DNA from 3 places in the Teredinibacter franksiae genome. Region 1 is predicted to be linked to each of the others. Evidence: predicted binding sites of a transcription regulator. Region 1 holds the regulator's gene; each other region holds the start of a gene.
The links. The regulator PhoB, encoded in region 1, activates phosphate uptake and scavenging genes when phosphate is short. The targets are predictions, from matches to a motif close to TGTCATAAANNTGTAACA.

Region 2: a site for PhoB is predicted at 2,231-2,248, ahead of H5336_RS18675 (phosphatase PAP2 family protein). Genes of this name have one in related genera too.
Region 3: a site for PhoB is predicted at 2,064-2,081, ahead of H5336_RS15345 (TIGR00153 family protein). Genes of this name have one in related genera too.

Annotation. Positions count from the first base shown of each region.
Region 1 covers NZ_JACJUV010000001.1:2,295,580-2,301,695, forward strand. Annotated here, with positions in the region: gene H5336_RS09505 (GNAT family N-acetyltransferase) at 1-856, opposite strand, end outside; gene phoR (phosphate regulon sensor histidine kinase PhoR) at 892-2,214, opposite strand; gene phoB (phosphate regulon transcriptional regulator PhoB) at 2,410-3,117, opposite strand; gene ubiA (4-hydroxybenzoate octaprenyltransferase) at 3,366-4,265, opposite strand; gene H5336_RS09525 (HU family DNA-binding protein) at 4,391-4,666, shown strand; gene H5336_RS09530 (dicarboxylate/amino acid:cation symporter) at 4,684-5,994, shown strand.
Region 2 covers NZ_JACJUV010000003.1:82,414-88,529, forward strand. Annotated here, with positions in the region: partial or broken gene H5336_RS23500 (methyl-accepting chemotaxis protein) at 1-120, shown strand, start outside; gene H5336_RS18665 (CZB domain-containing protein) at 139-531, shown strand; gene H5336_RS18670 (MJ1255/VC2487 family glycosyltransferase) at 545-1,651, opposite strand; gene H5336_RS18675 (phosphatase PAP2 family protein) at 1,681-2,193, opposite strand; gene H5336_RS22720 (DUF1538 domain-containing protein) at 2,663-4,543, shown strand; gene H5336_RS18690 (hypothetical protein) at 4,540-5,757, shown strand; gene H5336_RS23670 (alpha/beta hydrolase family protein) at 5,856-6,116, opposite strand, start outside.
Region 3 covers NZ_JACJUV010000001.1:3,617,762-3,623,877, forward strand. Annotated here, with positions in the region: gene H5336_RS15330 (zinc ribbon-containing protein) at 1-131, opposite strand, end outside; gene H5336_RS15335 (class I SAM-dependent methyltransferase) at 258-1,019, shown strand; gene H5336_RS15340 (hypothetical protein) at 1,028-1,915, shown strand; gene H5336_RS15345 (TIGR00153 family protein) at 2,121-2,801, shown strand; gene H5336_RS15350 (inorganic phosphate transporter) at 2,849-4,126, shown strand; gene H5336_RS15355 (toll/interleukin-1 receptor domain-containing protein) at 4,316-5,218, shown strand; gene H5336_RS15360 (ABC transporter ATP-binding protein) at 5,229-6,116, shown strand, end outside.

The DNA of each region.
Region 1 (6,116 bases):
TGCTGTCTCTAAGGTAGAGAGCGCCGGCCACCATTGGGCTGTCTAGATTATGCTTATGCGCGCTACACAACAGCACTTGCTGCGGTAAGGCTTTTGCCAATTGCTGAAAAAAATCAGCGGTTAAATACCCTTGGTGGCCACTGCGTTTAAAGTAAGTCCGCTGGTACAAAAGATAAAAGCTTTTCCAGTCGTCGCTATTCAATTCAGCGGCAAGTCGCATGTTAAAGCATAGCCCCTGCGCCACAACTTTTTGACGTTCACGTTTAATGTTTTTTCTTTTACGCGAATTAAACGTCGACAAAAAATCATCAAAGCTTTCAAAGTTTGCGTTAAACCAGTGAAATTGGCACCCCTGTCGCTGGGCGTATTTTTCGTTAGAAAATAATGGCCGCTCTTTTGCGGAGGGAAATAAACAGTGAAAACCCGACCCCCCCAACTGCTCCAGCTTTTCTTGCACGGCCTGCTCAATAGTTTGAACAGCCTCTTGCTTTTGTGCAGTAGTTAAACTCGCTATAAAACCTAATCTTGGCCCGGTGGCCGGCGTGAAGGGTATTGCGCACAGCAGTTTGGGGTAATATTGAATACCCGCTCGCTGGCAGGCGTCGGCCCAGCTCCAATCGAACACATACTCTCCGTATGAATGGCTTTTTTGGTACAACGGCATAACAGCAACAACCTGCCCATTTTGTCGTACTAGCACATGCGCGGGCTGCCACCCGGTTTCAGCTGTTGTGCTTCCCGAAGTTTCAAGTGCTGCAAGAAAGGCATGTTTTGTAAAGGGGTAAGCAAGGGGCCAAAGCGCGTCCCACTCACTGGCTGAGCAATCGAGGATGGATGTTAGAAATTGTATCTGCAATTAACCCTTCCCCTCTGAACCATCAATATCGGAGGTCAGGAGTGTACTTGTTCAACCGAACTATTGGTAAAACGTTTTAACGGAAAATGACAGGAGAAGGTACTGCCCTTGTGCATTTTACTGCGAATTCTCAGCTCCGCATCATGCCGCATAAGAATATGTTTCACAATTGAAAGACCGAGGCCAGTGCCACCCGACTCCCGAGAACGCCCCTCATCTATACGATAAAAACGCTCGGTTAACCGTGGCAAGTGACGGGGTTCAATACCATTACCGTTATCTTTAATTTTTACTATGAGTTGCAGCGGAGTGAGCTCTACATCCACAGAGATTTCACGCCCATCCGGTGTGTAGTTCACCGCGTTATACACCAGGTTAGCGAACGCACTGCGAAGCTCATTTTCTTGCCCAACAAGCTGAATGGAGGGTTCACAATCAACATTGAACACATGCTGGTGGTCCCCACTCAGCACTTTCGCATCCGCAATAATTTGTTCGATTAATGGCCGCAAACTCACCGGCTCTTGGCCGGTTTGCCGGTCTTCGGTTTCAAGCCGCGAGAGCGTGAGAAGATCAGTAATCAATGAGGTCATACGCTTGGTCTGATCACGCATTTGATCCAATGCGCGCGCCCAAGTCGGCGGCAGGTTATCGGCGGCGTCAACCATCGTTTCCAGATAGCCACCTAACACCGTAAGCGGTGTACGTAATTCATGGGAGACATTTGCGACGAAGTCTTTGCGCATGCGCTCAAGATTGGCGACACGGGTAATATCGCGAACAATGACTAAACGATCGCCTTCACCAAAACGGTGTATATGAAATTGCAGAAATTCGCCTTCATGATGCTTGGAGGGCAAGTCTAAAGGCTCTTCGTACTCGTCACTGTCGTAGTAACTAACAAAGGTGGGGTGACGAATGTAGTTGGTAAGCTTGCGGCCGATGTCCTGAGGTTCAAAATCAAACTGTCGCTCGGCGGAGCGGTTGCACCACTCAATATTATCGTCATTATCGACAATGATAACGCCATCCGTGAGTGCCGACGTCATGTCCTGCACACGGGCAACCACCTGTTGCAAACGGTGCTTGCCCTTATCCGCGCGCTTAATCATTAGCTCAATATCTTCAGCAACTTCTCCCCAGATACCGCGCAATTTATGGTCTCGCAGACCGTTTACCCGAACGACGGTAACCCACTTTTCAAGTTGTTGAATTTGATAGAGTATCCAGCCGAGATACACCAATGCACCAAGGAACAGGGCCGGCCAAACAGCGCCCAGCATAAAGCCTATCGCCAGTGCCACGCACAGATACACCATCAGCCACCAGAGTTCGGTCGCTATACCCTTTCGAAACATGGAGTGGTTCTATTTACTCGGCAACCCAAAAGGCCAGTTTAGCCTAGCCGATTCTCTGCCCGTTAATTAAGCTGTTGTATGCGAACGGCCCCAATTGACTAAGCTCGCACAAAACTCCAATTTATGTAGACACTTCTACTCGCCGCAATTTTACCCGACTTCTTTTGAGGAAACCTCTAATCAATCGGCTGTCAGTTATTCAGTTGTTACCAAAAATTTATTGGAGAAGCGATAACCTGCACCACGAATGGTCTGTACCAACCTGTCGTGGCCACCCAGTTGAATCGCCTTGCGTAAACGTCGAATATGCACATCGACTGTTCGCTCTTCAACATAGACATTGCCGCCCCACACACAGTCCAGCAAGTGATTGCGGGAGTATACTCTTTCTTGATGAGTAAGGAAGAACTCCAACAGCCGGTATTCGGTTGGCCCTAACTGTATCGGCAGATCGCTGATAGTCACCCGGTGGCTAACAGGGTCTAGGCAAAGTCCCTCTACCGCGATAGGTTCGCCACTCGCCAGCGCATCGCTACGGCGCAGCACCGCGCGCAAACGGGCCACCAGTTCACGGGGAGAGAAAGGCTTGGTAATGTAATCATCGGCACCAAGATCCAACCCTTGGATTTTGTTGTCTTCTTCGCTTTTGGCGGTAAGCAGAATGATGGGAATCTCCCGAGTCACCTCATCACTTTTGAGACGTCGCGCCAGCTCTATACCACTAATACCCGGCATCATCCAATCGAGCAGGATAAGGTCTGGGCGGGCATCCACGATGATCTTATGGGCCTCCTGAGCATCACCCGCTTCCATCACGGTGTAGTCGGCCATTTCCAGCGCTACCCGGAGCATATCGCGTATAGCGCGTTCGTCGTCAACGACAAGAATCTTTTTATCAACCATGAAGGTTTCACCTTGCTTGTTGGGCATTTGCCGATGCTCCTTAAAGCTTGATCACCGGCACTAAACGGCGACCTCTCAAATGCTACCTCAACAAAAGCTTATCTTTTGAGAATAGAAGGTTCACCGAATCAACCCCAATTAAATAAAGGTTTTGTGAATCTTTTATGACACGGCCTAACAAAGCCATGATTTTCTAGCATTTGCTGTATTTTCGGTGGGAAATACAGCAAAAACACACTATTTGAACTTTATTGGTGCAGTAATTGGTAGTCCAACAGCAGGCCCACGAAAAGCACCATACCAACCCAGTTATTATTTAAAAACGCTTTAAAGCATGCTTGCCGCTCTCGATTGCGAATAAGGAACTGCTGCCACACCATCAAACAAGCCGCCAGCAAAACCGAGAGGCTATAGATCCAACCCAGCTCAAATTTCTGACCAACCATACCTAGCGCCATCACCGTCATAAACTGTAGAACGCCGGTCATTACCCGGTCAGCCTCGCCAAACAGTATGGCCGTGGATTTCACCCCGATTTTAATATCGTCATCACGATCGACCATGGCGTAAAAAGTATCATAAGCCACAGTCCACAGAACGACGGCGGTGTACAACACCCAGATGTCGGGGCTAAGCTCCCCCGCCTGAGCGGCGAACGCCATCGGCACCGCCCAGGCAAAAGCGGCCCCTAGCACTACCTGTGGCAGGTGGGTGTAGCGCTTCATAAAGGGGTAAATAAACGCCAGCGCAACGCCACCAAAAGACAGATAGACCGTAAGTTCGTTGGTAAAAAGCACCAGCACAAATGCGCTAAATGCCAGCAATACAAACAGTGCCGCCGCTTCGAAAGCTGACACATGGCCAACGACTATCGGGCGGCCAGCCGTGCGTTTTACATGACCATCGACTTTGCGATCGGCAAAATCATTAATAACACAGCCCGCCGATCGCATTAACACAACACCAGCAACAAAAATACTCAGCATTTTTAGGTCCGGAACCCCTTCTGCCGCAAGCCACAGCGACCACAACGTTGGCCACAGCACCAAGTAAATACCAACAGGGCGGTTAAGTCGCATCAGGCGAAAATAACTGATCAGTTTCCCCGGTGAGGCCGGCAGTGTGTGCTTGTTCGAGTGGGCATTCATGAATGGAGAGCTTATAGTGTTATATTGACCCGGCGAAGGTGCTCACCGAATGGGTGTCATGCATTTGAACATCATGCACATGTAATCACGGTAATATTCTACCCTTTACCCACAGTAAAATAACAATGCGAAAAACTGACCTTATCCAAACCGTGGCCAAAGCCGCAAACCTATCGTCACGCGAGGCCGACGACGCTGTGTCCAGCTTGTTCGAACAAATCACCAATGCACTCGCGCGCAACGAATCAATTTCACTTGTGGGCTTTGGCAGCTTTACCCCTAAAAAACGCGCCGCCCGTACGGGTAAAAACCCGCAAACTGGCGAAACACTGCACATTCCAGAAAAAAGGCAGGTGCAGTTTAAACCCAGCGCAAAACTGCGCGCTCTCGTCGACCAATAAATCACCAGGAGCTCAGGATGCTAAAGCTGCCTCTACACTGGCAAATTCTCATCGCCATATTCGCAGCCATTGTTTGCGGCCTCATGGTTTTCCAATTAAACGCAAACGACATCGCCGCTGGAGCCCATATCCAATCGTCCATGGCGTTTGTTGGAAAGCTGTTTCTCAACGGTCTTAAGATGATCATCGTTCCGCTGATTTTATCGTCGATTATTAGCGGGGTATCCACGCTTGGGCAGGGCAGCGATCTCGGCCGACTTGGCGGCAAAACACTGGGTTTTTATATGGCCTCGAGCCTAATGGCGATTCTAACCGGCCTGCTGGTAGTTAACCTACTCACCCCCGGCATTATCGACGGCGAACCCGCCAAAGACCGCTTAAACCTAAGCAGTACCGAGCAGGTTAGCCAGGCACTGGAAAAAATTGAAGGCAAAGGCACCGGTGATATAGCCGCCGTATTCCACCGCATGCTGCCGCCAAACATCGTAAAAGCCGCCGCCGATGGGCAAATGCTGGGGTTGATTTGCTTCGGTTTATTGTTCGGCTTCTTTATGACGCGCATCGACAACCCACTGAAAGAAACCTTGAGTAATTTCTGGCAGGGCATCTTCGAAACCATGATGGGCATTACCATGTTCATTATGAAGTTCACACCCATTGGTGTTTTTGGGCTAGTGGGCAACACCATTGCCGAAACGGGCATCGAATCTTTTTTACCGATGATGATCTTTTTTATCTGCGTTGTGCTTGCATTGGGCATACATGTTTTTGTCACTATGCCACTGGTGCTCAAATTTGTTGCCGGGGTAAATCCATTAGCGCAGTTTCGCGCCATGGCGCCCTCCCTGCTAACCGCATTTTCCACCGCTTCTTCCTCCGGCACCCTGCCCATCACCATGGAATGTATGGAAAAGAATGTGGGCGTTTCCAACCGCACAACATCGTTTGTACTGCCCCTAGGAGCCACCATTAACATGGACGGAACAGCGCTATACGAATGTGTAGCCGCTATGTTTATCGCTCAGGCCTATGGCCTCGACCTCACCTTTGCTACGCAATTTACCATTGTGCTCATCGCACTATTAACCTCCATTGGCGTTGCCGGTATACCCGCCGCCAGCCTAGTGGCAATCGCCGTAATTCTCTCAGCTGTTGGCTTGCCGGCAGAAGGCATTGGTTTATTATTGGTCACCGATCGAATTCTGGATATGTTGCGAACAGCCGTGAACGTGTTCAGCGATAGTTGCTGTGCAACTTTTGTGGCAAGAACCGAAGGAGAGCAAACGGCTATTGCGATAACCGACAACCTTCCCAAGCCTCAGAATTAAACCACAAAGCTGAAACGTAAAATGTCGTCGTACAAAAACCGAACGGCTGACAAAAAAACAAACCTCGGCCCCCACTATTATTTGATCGCTGCCATGCTCATTGCAAAAAGGAGATAAAGAAA
Region 2 (6,116 bases), on a different contig from region 1:
TCGGAAACCAGTACAACCGTTCAGCAAACATCTCAATCGACGAAAGATATATCCATAATCGTCGACGACTTTACCCATCACGCACAAAACATGTCACTAACCATTGCGCTTTCCGCCTAACGATCCTTTGTTCAAACCGTGAAATTAGATCACGTTGTTTGGAAATCCGAAGTATATCGCCGGTTTTGGGGGAAATCAGAAAAGTCGCTAGATACCTTTTCTGATCATACCGAGTGTCGGTTGGGCAAATGGTACTATCAAGGAGATGGTAAAAAATCGTTCAGCCATTTGCATTCATTTAAAGCAATAGAGGCACCTCACCGAGACGTACACACAAAGGGCATTGAAGCATTACAGTTCGCTGAGCAAAATAAAACAGATGACGCATTTAACTCACTGAGTGACATGGAAACCGCCAGCGATAAAGTTCTTACATTATTAACCGCAATTGAAAGCGATATTGTTAACACTTACACTTCAGGAACAACAACTTCAATACACCAACATAGCACAGAGGCCGAAATTTTTTAGTGTGTGTAGCTTGTCAGAGACGCCCGTTAAGGTCGCTAATACAGTGCTTTGGAGGTAAAGGGTTGGTGCAAAAACGTTCCACACCTTTCGCCTCAACCGCTTGCCACAACGACTGAATAAGCTGCTCTTTGGAACCCGGTGCTTCCCACCCACTGTTGTTTATCCACTGCGCAATAGCGTCCGCCACATTCGGATAAACCACACGGGGACCCGAAAAATGCTTCAGCCAGTCCGCCGTCACTTTGGACTCTAGGGTATCCATGGTCATGGCAAGCTTCAGCTCCTCCATGGCCCTAGCATTGGATAACTGCTCCAACTGCCCTCGTAAAGGCTTCACCAATATCTTCTTACCTAGGTGAATAGCTTCACTGGACAACTCAAAACCGGCGTTACTGATAACACCTTCACAGGTCGCAAGATCATACTTAAAGCCGTCACGTGATAGTGGCCGCAATTCAATATGGCCTCGCGTTTCCGGCTTTTCAAAATCACCATAATAGTAAAATTTGTAGTCCGTGAAAGGTTTAAGCAATGCCAATACAGCCTCAATTGACTCAAACCCGAGGTATACCAAAATTTTTCCCGCTACCACGGTGTCTTCAGTAACATCCATATCAACAATAGGCGGCAGTATTTGTTGATCAAAATGATGCCAGTGCAAACCCAAACTAGCCGCTGCAGGCGCGAACATTTCCATAATTTTTCGCCCCAAATAGTCATCGCCTCGACGCGGAACTTTATGGTCAAATGCATATTGATGACCTACACCAATACAAGCTATACCTTTACGACGAGCCGCCCATGCAGTAATAGGTTCAAAGTCTGTCAGCACAATATCGTAGGGCTTTAGATCTAGCTGGTTAATATCCAGCCACAGCTGTCGAAGGCTGGTCTTTTTTAGCGTTTTCCAAACATTTATTTTCCCGGCTTGGTGGGCAAACGTTAATCCACGTTTACATTGCCAACTACCAAATTCTTCCATATCAAAATAGTTTGCCCTGTCTCTACCAGAGAACAAGTAATCAACTTCAATACCATATTCACATAGGTATTTATTTAAAGCACGCGCACGACTCAAGTGACCGTTGCCCGTCCCCTGAACACCGTAGAGTATTTTCATTGAGTTCTCCTGTGCGCACCTCAATTAATTTAAAGAAGGCTCATTGCCAAAACACAAATAGAGTGCCCGAGCAATGCACCCGCCATTACATCCGTTGGAAAATGCACACCGAGCATAACGCGTGCAGCGCCTACACTCGCGGCCCAAGGGTATAGAACCCAGATTAACCATGGAAATTCAGCGCTCAAAGCACAAGCCACTAAAAAAGCAGCCGAAGTATGTCCTGATGGAAAACTGAACTGGTCAGAAGGCGTCACCTCACTTGTAAATCCAGGTATAGCTACCGCAGGGCGATTCCGACGAAAAGACGATTTAAAGATTAAATACAGCACACGCTCTACAAGAAATGTAACGCCCATTAACTTCGCCATATGCCATTGACCTAACAATATAAAGACAACACCCAGAACCCCGTACACAGGCCCGTCCGCCGTCCTAGAAACATACCGACTTAATACAACCGCCAATTCGCGATGCCTACGACGTAAACACCAGTCGAATGTAGCTAAGTCAATTTGATGTATATTCTGTAAAACACGCATGCTCAGCCCTCCAATGAAGGCCAAACTACCACCGAACTGTGACAGAAACATGAGGGTATTATGACGATTTGGTTACACCAGCAACAATCCAACACCTAATAAACGATATCTGTATCAATACCACCCCATATCGCAAGGGCATCAACATACACCCTCTACCGCCTGTGCTCGAACGCGCCATAACTTCCATTTGGGCTCCTCTATTAATTGATTTTAGCCTCTGCGCGATCAGGCAGGCCTTAGTGTAAGGTCAACTGCGCAGAAGTAGGCTGGTTGCCCTTCCAAGCAGATAATTCGTTCTCACTACAACCGTCAAAAACGATCGACATCGACACCCTAGAGCCTTCCCTCAAAATACTGGCACCTATCCTATTCTTACGTTATCGTGCACTCCGGCATATCTGCCTGATCCATACTAAAATCTATACACCAGTAATCTGTAAGCCAGCATCTCCGCGAGGAACTCTAGTTGAAAAACCCAGACCTGCATATTGAGTTAAGCCTCTCAGAAAAACTCAGCATTCTTTGGCCCTACATCGCAGATAACTTCTTAAGCCAAGTAAAGAGTATTTGGTTTATCGTTTTTTACCTGGCAATTTTTCAAATTCTGGTTCTTGGCCTACCTCTTGTTTACACCACAATGATTTCTGTGGGTATTTTTATCGTTGTGCTCGGGCTAATGTTCTTTATGGAAGGCCTACGACTGGGTTTGATGCCTCTGGGTGAAACCATTGGTGCAATTCTACCCCGTAATACACCCCTTTGGGGCGTGCTGTTGTTTTCATTTGTAATGGGCGTAGGCGCCACCTTTGCAGAACCAGCCATTGCGGTACTACGCTCGGCAGGAGCCGGCGTTCGTGCCGAACAAACACCCTTGCTATTCAGCTTGCTAAACGATTTCACCGGTGAGCTGGTAAGTGTTGTGGGGATTGGTGTTGGCTTGGCGGTACTTTTAGGCGTGCTGCGTTTTTACCGCAACTGGTCCCTTAAAATTCTGGTACTACCGATAGTGGCATTACTGATAGTGCTTACGCTATTCGCCAACACCATTCCGCAATTGCAGGCGGTATTAGGCCTTGCCTGGGACTGTGGAGCCGTAACCACCGGGCCAGTAACCGTTCCCCTTGTGCTAGCGCTGGGCATAGGTGTTTGCCGTATTCTAGGTGATGGTGATACCAGTAATGCCGGGTTTGGCATTGTCACTTTGGCCTCACTATTTCCGATTATTGCGGTGCTATTACTCAGCTTTTATCACTATTTTAATAACGATTATATAGGTGCAGAAAACTATACAGGCGAATACAAAATTGAAACGCTGGCAACCACCATTAAAAGTGACCAGCCCAATATGCGCTTGAACACCAACACGTTATTTAGTGAGGAAGAATATCGCCGTTATGCCGATTCTGACAACTTCAATATTAAATATGAAGTTGAATATCGAGGTGGCACCAAGCAATTGGTCGATGGCGAAATTGTTATTTCGAATGCACAAATTGTGCTAACAAAAACCCCATCCCCCATTCCGGCCCTAATGAGCAAAGACACCTGGAACCCAGCCGTTGAGATAGCTAAAGACCTTCAATCATCTTTAATGGCTTCTATACGAGCGATTGTGCCACTGTGTATATTCCTGGTGGCATCCCTGTGGCTTATATTGCGGCTCAACAAAGAAAAACTCAAAGTAGCAATGGAAATTAAAATCGGTATTGCCTTTGCTCTCATCGGCATGACTTTATTCATGCTTGGCTTGAGTTTAGGATTAACACCTCTGGGTTCACAGCTGGGCGGCAATATTCCCACAGCATTCGCAAGCCTAACACCATGGGGCGCTGAAGGTGGTGGATTTGTACCGCCTAAATTTGATACTGAAGCAACAGGAAAAGTTATCGCTATTATTTTTGGTTTTTTCCTCGGTTATGGCGCCACCTTGGCAGAGCCTGCATTGAACGCACTAGGTAACACCGTCGAGAAAGTGACCGTAGGCGCCTTTAAAAAACGCCTACTTATGCACTCCGTTGCCTTCGGTGTTGGAATGGGTATTGCTACGGGCGTAACCAAAATCGCCTTCAATTTACCGCTGATAAACCTCTTAATTCCGCCCTACCTTTTATTGTTACTTCTTACTTGGTGGTCTTCTGAAGAGTTTGTCAATTTCGGCTGGGATTCAGCGGGTGTAACTACCGGCCCCATTACCGTACCCCTAGTTTTGGCGATGGGCTTGGGGGTAGGTGCTGCGGTACCCGGTGTATCCGATGGTTTTGGCATTTTAGCTCTCGCATCGGTCGGCCCCATTATTACCGTGCTCAGCGTTGGGCTTATTGTTGCACGAATAAATAGAGATCAATGATGGCAGCGTTTATTGAGAAAACCGGCTTTTCCGTGGTGAGCTTGATCATTCCTCAAGCTCGCTTACACAATTGTTTAAAGCAGGTTTTAAGCCAGTGGCCCTATAAAGTAATTCAATTTGACTGCCGTGGCACCATGATTAGAGAACACTGGTTCCAGGCTTTTTTACCTACAATGAACCCAGAGTGTGAATACTTACAGCTTCTTGTCTGTGATAAAGACCTTAGTGCGTTTGTACAATTTTGCATAGAGGTCAATGACCTACATCTACCGGGTTCCGGTGCAATATTCAGCACACAGTGCTCCTATTTCTCTACCAATTCCGAATTCAATTTATTGATAGATAGAAGCCAAACACAAGAAAGGAGCCTACAAGACACATCGGCGATTAGTTTAAAAAATAATCTTTACGCACTCTACGCACTGGTTCAATCCGGACGAACAGACAACGCGATCAAAGCCGCAATGCAAGCGGGTTCACACGGCCCCATTGTCTATTTCGTTGAAGGTCGTGGTACGCGGGACAGAGTTAGTTGGCTGAAAATCACCAAAAAGCCTTACGAAGAAGTGGTTATGGTATTAGTGGAGGACATCGACAGAGAGCGGGTAAAGGAAGCTCTGGTATCTGCAGGGCGAATTAATACCCTTGGCGGCGGAATTGTATTCGAAATATCCATTGAACACGGATTGGTAAATTTACCAACCTCCATAAGCAATAAAAGTCGCTTGGCCTCCAACCAACAAATAACCGCGGCCGTTGATCAACTAATGGGCAGTACAGACTGGCGAGATACCCGCTCTATAGCTACGCTACTGGACAAAAATCAAAGATCTAAAGAACAGGCAGATACACAAAAAAGCAGCTCGCTGTGCGCCTTAATACCACGTAAACATGCTGACGAATTTTTAGATTACATTCTAAGTATTGGCATTCCGGGCGCTAATGTGATTTATACCAAATTATTTTCCGGAGACGACGATCAGAACGCACAACATCTCAACTTTCACCACGAACTGGTACAAATTCGCATGGTACTGCCTACCGAGCAGTGTGCGCACTTCCGCTCTCAGCTGCAGCAATTTGTTACCCTTCAGGGCTACCGCAATGTGACAATTTATGCGCTCACAGTGAAAGGCGTTGCGCGCTACCAGCTAAAACCACGAGAAAAAAGCAAGGGGGCCGTATACCGCGGGTCCTCATCCATAGCGGACTAGCGGCCGCAAGATAAAGCCAGGGCGGTTTTTGCGCCGGCTTTTGAATCTCTAGCCCTCGCTAGGGCACCTTTACTACCTCCTCAGAAAAACCACTGTATCTACGACCCAATATTGGCTTCAACAAACCCCACCAACGCCTTTAGTGCCTGAATACGTGTAGCGCTATCCTGCAGATAGTGATCATCATTTTTAAGCTTAATCAATTTCACATTACCGCCAGACTTTTTCATCGCTTTATACATCAGTTTAGACTGGCTGTATTCCACTACTGTATCGTCCGCACCGTGAATAAGAAGAACAGGAATTTTTACTTTATCGGCCGAATAATAGGGGGAAACTTCCTTCAAAATATCTTTACT
Region 3 (6,116 bases), 1.3 Mb from region 1:
CGGGAGGCCTCTATGGCTTTTTCCAGTGCTTCTAGCGACTTTTCACTGGAGTCGTTAAAAATCTCTCGCGCTCGCGTAGCCATCTTTTCGTACGTGCGTGCGAGCTTGTTGTCGTCTTTCTCGTCATTCATGGTGCTTGCCCGTCAGAGGTTTCCTTTCTGAGTGTAGCCCATAGTCTCGATTCTTTAACCTTTAAGGTATTACTATGGCCGCTTTCCCACAACAACGTTAGTGTAGACAAACCTAAGGAAATTCTCATGAGAATAATATCTGCAGCAGGTTGTATGGCCGTTTTGTTTCTTTGCCCCCTGGTGTTTGCGGGCGACCATGCGGCGCTGAAATCCAAAGTTGAAGCCGCTATGGCGGATGATAGCCGCCCGGAAAAGCAGGTAAAACGCGATGCTAACCGTAAACCTCTGGAAACCTTGAGTTTTATGGGGTTGAAAGATGATATGAAAGTGGTTGAGCTGATTCCTGGTGGAGGTTGGTATACCCGAATTCTTGCGCCAACACTGAAGGATAAGGGCGAGCTTTGCGTGGCCTACGGAACCAATTGGATGGGCGACCTGTTACAGAAACCCGGTTTCGATAAAGTTACCCTGCTGGCCCCCGAGAGCAAAGTGTATAAGCCGGACGGAGCGCGTTTTTATAAACTGGAAAACGAAGCGTCTGGGTTAACGGACGCCGATATGGTGCTTACCTTTCGCAATTACCACAATTTTGATGCGTACAGCCGCAAACGCATGAACGATGAGGTGTACAAAATGCTGAAAGTCGGCGGTGTTTACGGTGTTGTCGACCATACTCGTCGGCATTTGGAACCCGATAATGATCAAAACCGTCGTCGTTTTGACCCGGTACTGGCCATTAAGGAAATTCAAGATGCGGGATTTGAACTGATAGATTTTACCGATTTACACTACCGCCCCGCGGATGAGTTGAAGCATGAAGTTGGGCATAAAGACGTAACCGGTAAAACCGATCGTTGGACCTTAAAATTCAGGAAGGTTAAAAAATAATCAACCGATTGACTTCCAAGCGATTGTTGCTTTCAATCGTTCATCGGCTGTGCCCCGTTATTGCGGGGTTGTTCTTGGTCATTGGTAACGCTGCAGCGGCCTTGGCGAACGAAGGCAAGGCGGTTCAGGCGAGAATGGAACGTGACCTGCGAGCGGGTAAGCCGCTGGTTGCCCATGTGGTGGTTGCCTTGTGCGACAACGCCTCCCAGGGAATAGTGCCGGTAAGCGCTGAACTGGGAAACGGCGATGTTCCTCGTACCAACCTATACTGGGGCGCGCTCTATGGGGTGAAAACCTATTTTTCAGGTAAGCCTGAATGGCAGAAAGTCACGCTGAAAAGCCCCGACGGCGATGCTATTCTCGAGCGTGTTGCGTTTAAATCAGTGCTAGATCGTAACGGTAAGCCGACAGAGGTTTATGTTGTTGCTGACGCTTGGAGAGGGAAAAATATACGTCAGGCTATCCGGCGTTATCTTGAATACACGGCGGGTGATTACAGTGAGCAGCTTCGAGTAGAGCACAATGGCCAGGTGGCTACGCTTAATGCCGGTGGTGGAGCACAGCTTCATGCCTATGTTGGGCATAATGGTTTGATGGAGTTTTCGTTGCCTGCAATGACTTTGTCGAGTACTACAAAAGGCGCGAGTAGTGCAATTATTCTGGCCTGTACCAGTAAAACCTATTTTGACCCTCACCTATACCGCGCAGATGCGCATTCGTTGCTAACGACCACCGGGCTTATGGCTCCGGAAGCCTATACTTTAGAAGCGGCGATTAAGGCATGGTTTACCGGCGCTAGTGCCGAGGTTGTGCGCGATACAGCCGCTAAGACTTACGCTGGGTTTCAGCAAGCAAATCCTGCTTGGGCTCGGCGGTTGTTCTCATTCGAGCCCTAAGCTGGTTAATATGTGGCCTGCTTCCGTGGCCGGCTTATTATGTATGTCTTTAGGGCACCTGTATTCTAAAATGTGTCACCGATACTCTTGTTCTGCGTACTCAGCTGGCGTTGATTTGCTATTGATCAAAAAATACCTGTCACCTGAATGAGATTAATGTGTAATATGCGCGCCAAAGGTGCTCAGCTTGCTAGGGGAAATAGCTATGAAAATAAAGAATCCGCTCACTGAGATGTTTGGCCGTTCGCCCATCAAGCCGATGGAAGAACATATCGCTGTAGCCGAATTAGCGGCCAATGAGTTAATTGCCTTCTATGACGCCAGTGTTATAGAGGACTGGGCTAAGGCCGAGGCCTGCTACAACCGTATCAGTGAAATGGAAGAGCGTGGCGATGAGATGAAAAAGCAGATTCGCCTGCATCTGCCCAAAAGTCTATTTTTACCTGTACCGCGCTCGGACCTTCTCGACCTGCTGACCAAACAAGACAAATTGACTCACCGCTGCAAAGACATAGCGGGTTTGATGCTGGGCCGTAAAATGGTTTTCCCGTCATCACTACGAGAGACTGTGCGTGAATACTTGCAAAGTACCGTGGCAACCGTTGCCCAAGCTCGTAGCGCGATTAACGAGCTGGATGAGCTTCTAGAAACCGGCTTTGGCGGTCGTGAGATGGAAGTTGTCGAGAATATGGTTGGCGAACTGGATGTCTTAGAGCAGAGAACCGATCAGCAGCAAATAGTCATTCGCGCGGGGCTTTTCAGAATTGAATCCGAGCTGCCGCCGGTAGACGTTATCTTTTTCTACCGCATTATCGAGGGGATTGGCAATTTGGCTGATCGCGCCCAAAAAACCGGCGAACGCTTGCTACAGCTACTCGCACGTTAAACCATAAGAAAGCTACCACGCTTAGAATTTCGTGAGGACAAATTAACATGTCGATCCTGGCTGACTACGGCACCATCTTGTTGGTGTTGGGATGTATATTTTGTGTGTTTATGGCCTGGGGCGTGGGTGCTAATGATGTTGCTAACGCAATGGGAACCTCGGTTGGCTCCGGTGCCCTAACGATCAAGCAAGCCATATTTATCGCTATGGTGTTCGAATTCTTAGGGGCCTACTTGGCCGGTGGTGAGGTTACCTCCACCGTACGCAAAGGCATTATCGACCCGGCAGTAATGGAAACCACACCGCACCTATTGGTTTATGGCATGCTGAGTGCGTTGCTCGCTGCAGGTGTGTGGTTGGTTATTGCTAGCATCCTCGGTTGGCCGGTTTCTACCACTCATTCAATTGTAGGGGCTATTGTCGGTTTTGCTGCCGTTGGTATTTCTACTGATATTGTTGCTTGGGGTAAAGTGGGGACAATTGTTGGTAGCTGGGTAGTCTCTCCCGTGCTGGCGGGAAGTCTGTCGTTTCTTCTGTTCAAGAGTGTGCAATGGCTGATCTTTAATAAAGCGAACCCAGAGCAGGCCGCCCGGCGTTATATTCCTGTCTATATGTTCTTGGTGGGTTTCCTTATTTCTATGGTCACGATGGTAAAGGGCCTAAAGCACGTATTAAAAGACAGCGGCTTTAAACTTAGTTACTTTGAAAACATTGGTATTGCCTTCGTGATGGGCCTGATTGTAACCGGCATTGGCCTCTACTTTCTGCGTCGTGTTGATACCAGTGAGGCCCCCGACCCCGATAACCGCTTTGCTAATGTTGAAAAAGTGTTCGCTGTACTGATGATCTTTACGGCCTGCTCTATGGCATTTGCCCACGGCTCCAATGATGTCGCCAATGCTGTTGGGCCACTCGCGGCGATTGTTAATGTTGTGAAATCTGGCGCTATCACCTCTCAATCGTCTATGCCCAGTTGGGTGCTGCTGTTAGGGGGCTTGGGTATTGTGGTGGGTTTGGCCACATACGGTTATCGTGTTATCGCCACCATCGGCAGAAAAATTACAGAATTAACGCCAAGCCGAGGCTTTGCGGCTGAGCTGGGTGCAGCGGGCACCGTGGTATTTGCGTCGGGCATGGGCTTACCTATTTCCACTACGCACACGTTGGTTGGAGCCGTATTGGGCGTAGGCTTGGCTCGCGGTATTGGCGCGCTCAATCTAGGGGTTATCGGCTCCATATTTATGTCTTGGATTGTGACCTTACCGGCCGGTGCTGGCTTAGCAATATTCTTCTTTTATGTGTTCAGGGCAATTTTTGGCGCGTAATAAATCTGCGCCAGGCGTATCCATTAACATATTTATCATTATCTAGGCATAGGCCTTTTTAGCTTTAAGGGCTGCAGCAAGAAGAAATTCGGCTGAATAACGCCCTGCTTACGCTATATTTCTTGTGTTAAAACAATAATGGCGGTAATTTTATACCCGTTTGCATACTGCTCACGGATAGCCAGTTAAATGACCGTCGATACCGACTGCTCTCAAACCAAGCGCGTGTTTATATCCTACAGTCACAGGGATATGGATGCTCGTCGCTTTATCAGCAACAACTTGGTCGCCCAGGGTGTTGAGGTGGACGTGGATGAAGAGTCGCTAGAAGCTGGTGAAGGCTTATCCAGCTCCCTCCGAGTTTTAATTTCTCAATCAGACTTTACCGTTTGCCTTGTGTCTAAGTCGAGCCTGCAATCTACCTGGGTAATGTGGGAGATTCATCAGGCGCTTGCGCAAGATGGTGATGTTGGCGGCAGTAAGCTCCTACCGTGTTTCCTTGATGACTCTTTCCAAGATCCGAATGTGATCGATGCAATCGGCGAAAATATTGCAGAAGAAATTAAGCGCATTAACCTGCTTCGAGAAAAAGCCATTGCGGAAAATATGGCCGATGATCATTTAAGTGATCGTCGTAATAGCTTAATCCGTTTTCAAAACGACCTACCTCAGCTGGTGGCCAAATTATCGGCTATGAATGTTGTTGATCTTACGTCTGCAAATTTTGATTCGGGCTTTCGTCAGCTCTACAAAAAAATTACCGGTCGAGATGAGCTAACTGTCAGCTTAATGGATGTAAATGATGTCGCTCACGGCGACTATCAGTCCCGCATGGATATTATTTTCGACGAGATTAATAATAATCACACCAAGGAAGCCGCCAAAAAGGCAATGGACCTGGTACGTGAATTTTTGTCTGGAGCGAAAGCGCTGCTGCGCAAGTTGGGGTTGCTGTGTGCTTCAATTGTTCGCCTGGAAGAAGCCTTTAACGAGGGGAGGATTGCCTTCGACGAGTACGATAAACGATTACAGCAGTCGGCCATGGAAATTATGGATTTACTGCCGGAAAGCCCAGCGCTAACAGGATTTTAAGGACTTCTGAATGAATGATATTCGGCAACGAGCAGACAAGTTATTAGGTGATCTCTCCGAGCGAAAGCGAGGTTATCAGAAGCGTTTGGTCGATTTCGTGCGAGAGTATTCTGGTGATCGTAGTTTGGAAAAAATCGTCATTAAATCCAATTTTGGGTTGAATGTCAGTGATCTTGAAAAAAGTCAGTCGGCGGAAGATGATATTCGAAACATCGTGAACCAAGTTGTCCAAGGCTATTCCCGAGATAAAATTCGAGAAGTGCGTGGTCAGCGCCTCAAAAATGAAGCGCCAGCGCTTAAGTCTTTGATGGAAGAAAAAAAGGTCGCGTTTTCCTGTAAAGGTCTCACTAAGAATTTTGGGGGGAAGTTTACACTTTCACCCATTTCTCTGGAATTGCGTAAAGGTGACATTACTGCAGTCGTTGGTGAAAATGCCAATGGTAAAACAACTTTCTTTAATCTTGTGGCGGGGTTAATTAAGCCTAGCGCCGGTGAGTTAAGTTATCCTTGCCTTACCAGTAAATTGGCTTCCGATGTAGACTGGGTAGAAGTAAAAAACAAAATTGCTTATGTTCCCCAAGAGTTACCCAGTTGGTATGGCGACCTGGAGGCGAATCTTCAATATGAAGCGGCTTCCCACGGTGTAACAGGCGAAGAGAATTGTCGTGAAGTTGATTTCGTTATTGATAGGTTAGGTTTGCGAGATCATCTGAAAACACGCTGGAAAAAGCTTTCGGGGGGAACTAAATTTCGGTTTGCTTTGGCGAAGGCATTGGTATGGAAGCCAGAATTGATGATTCTGGATGAGCCGTTGGCCAATCTGGATGTGAATGCGCAATTATCGGTACTGCAAGATATAAAAAGCCTTGCTACCAGTGTCGTGCACCCCATTGCTGTG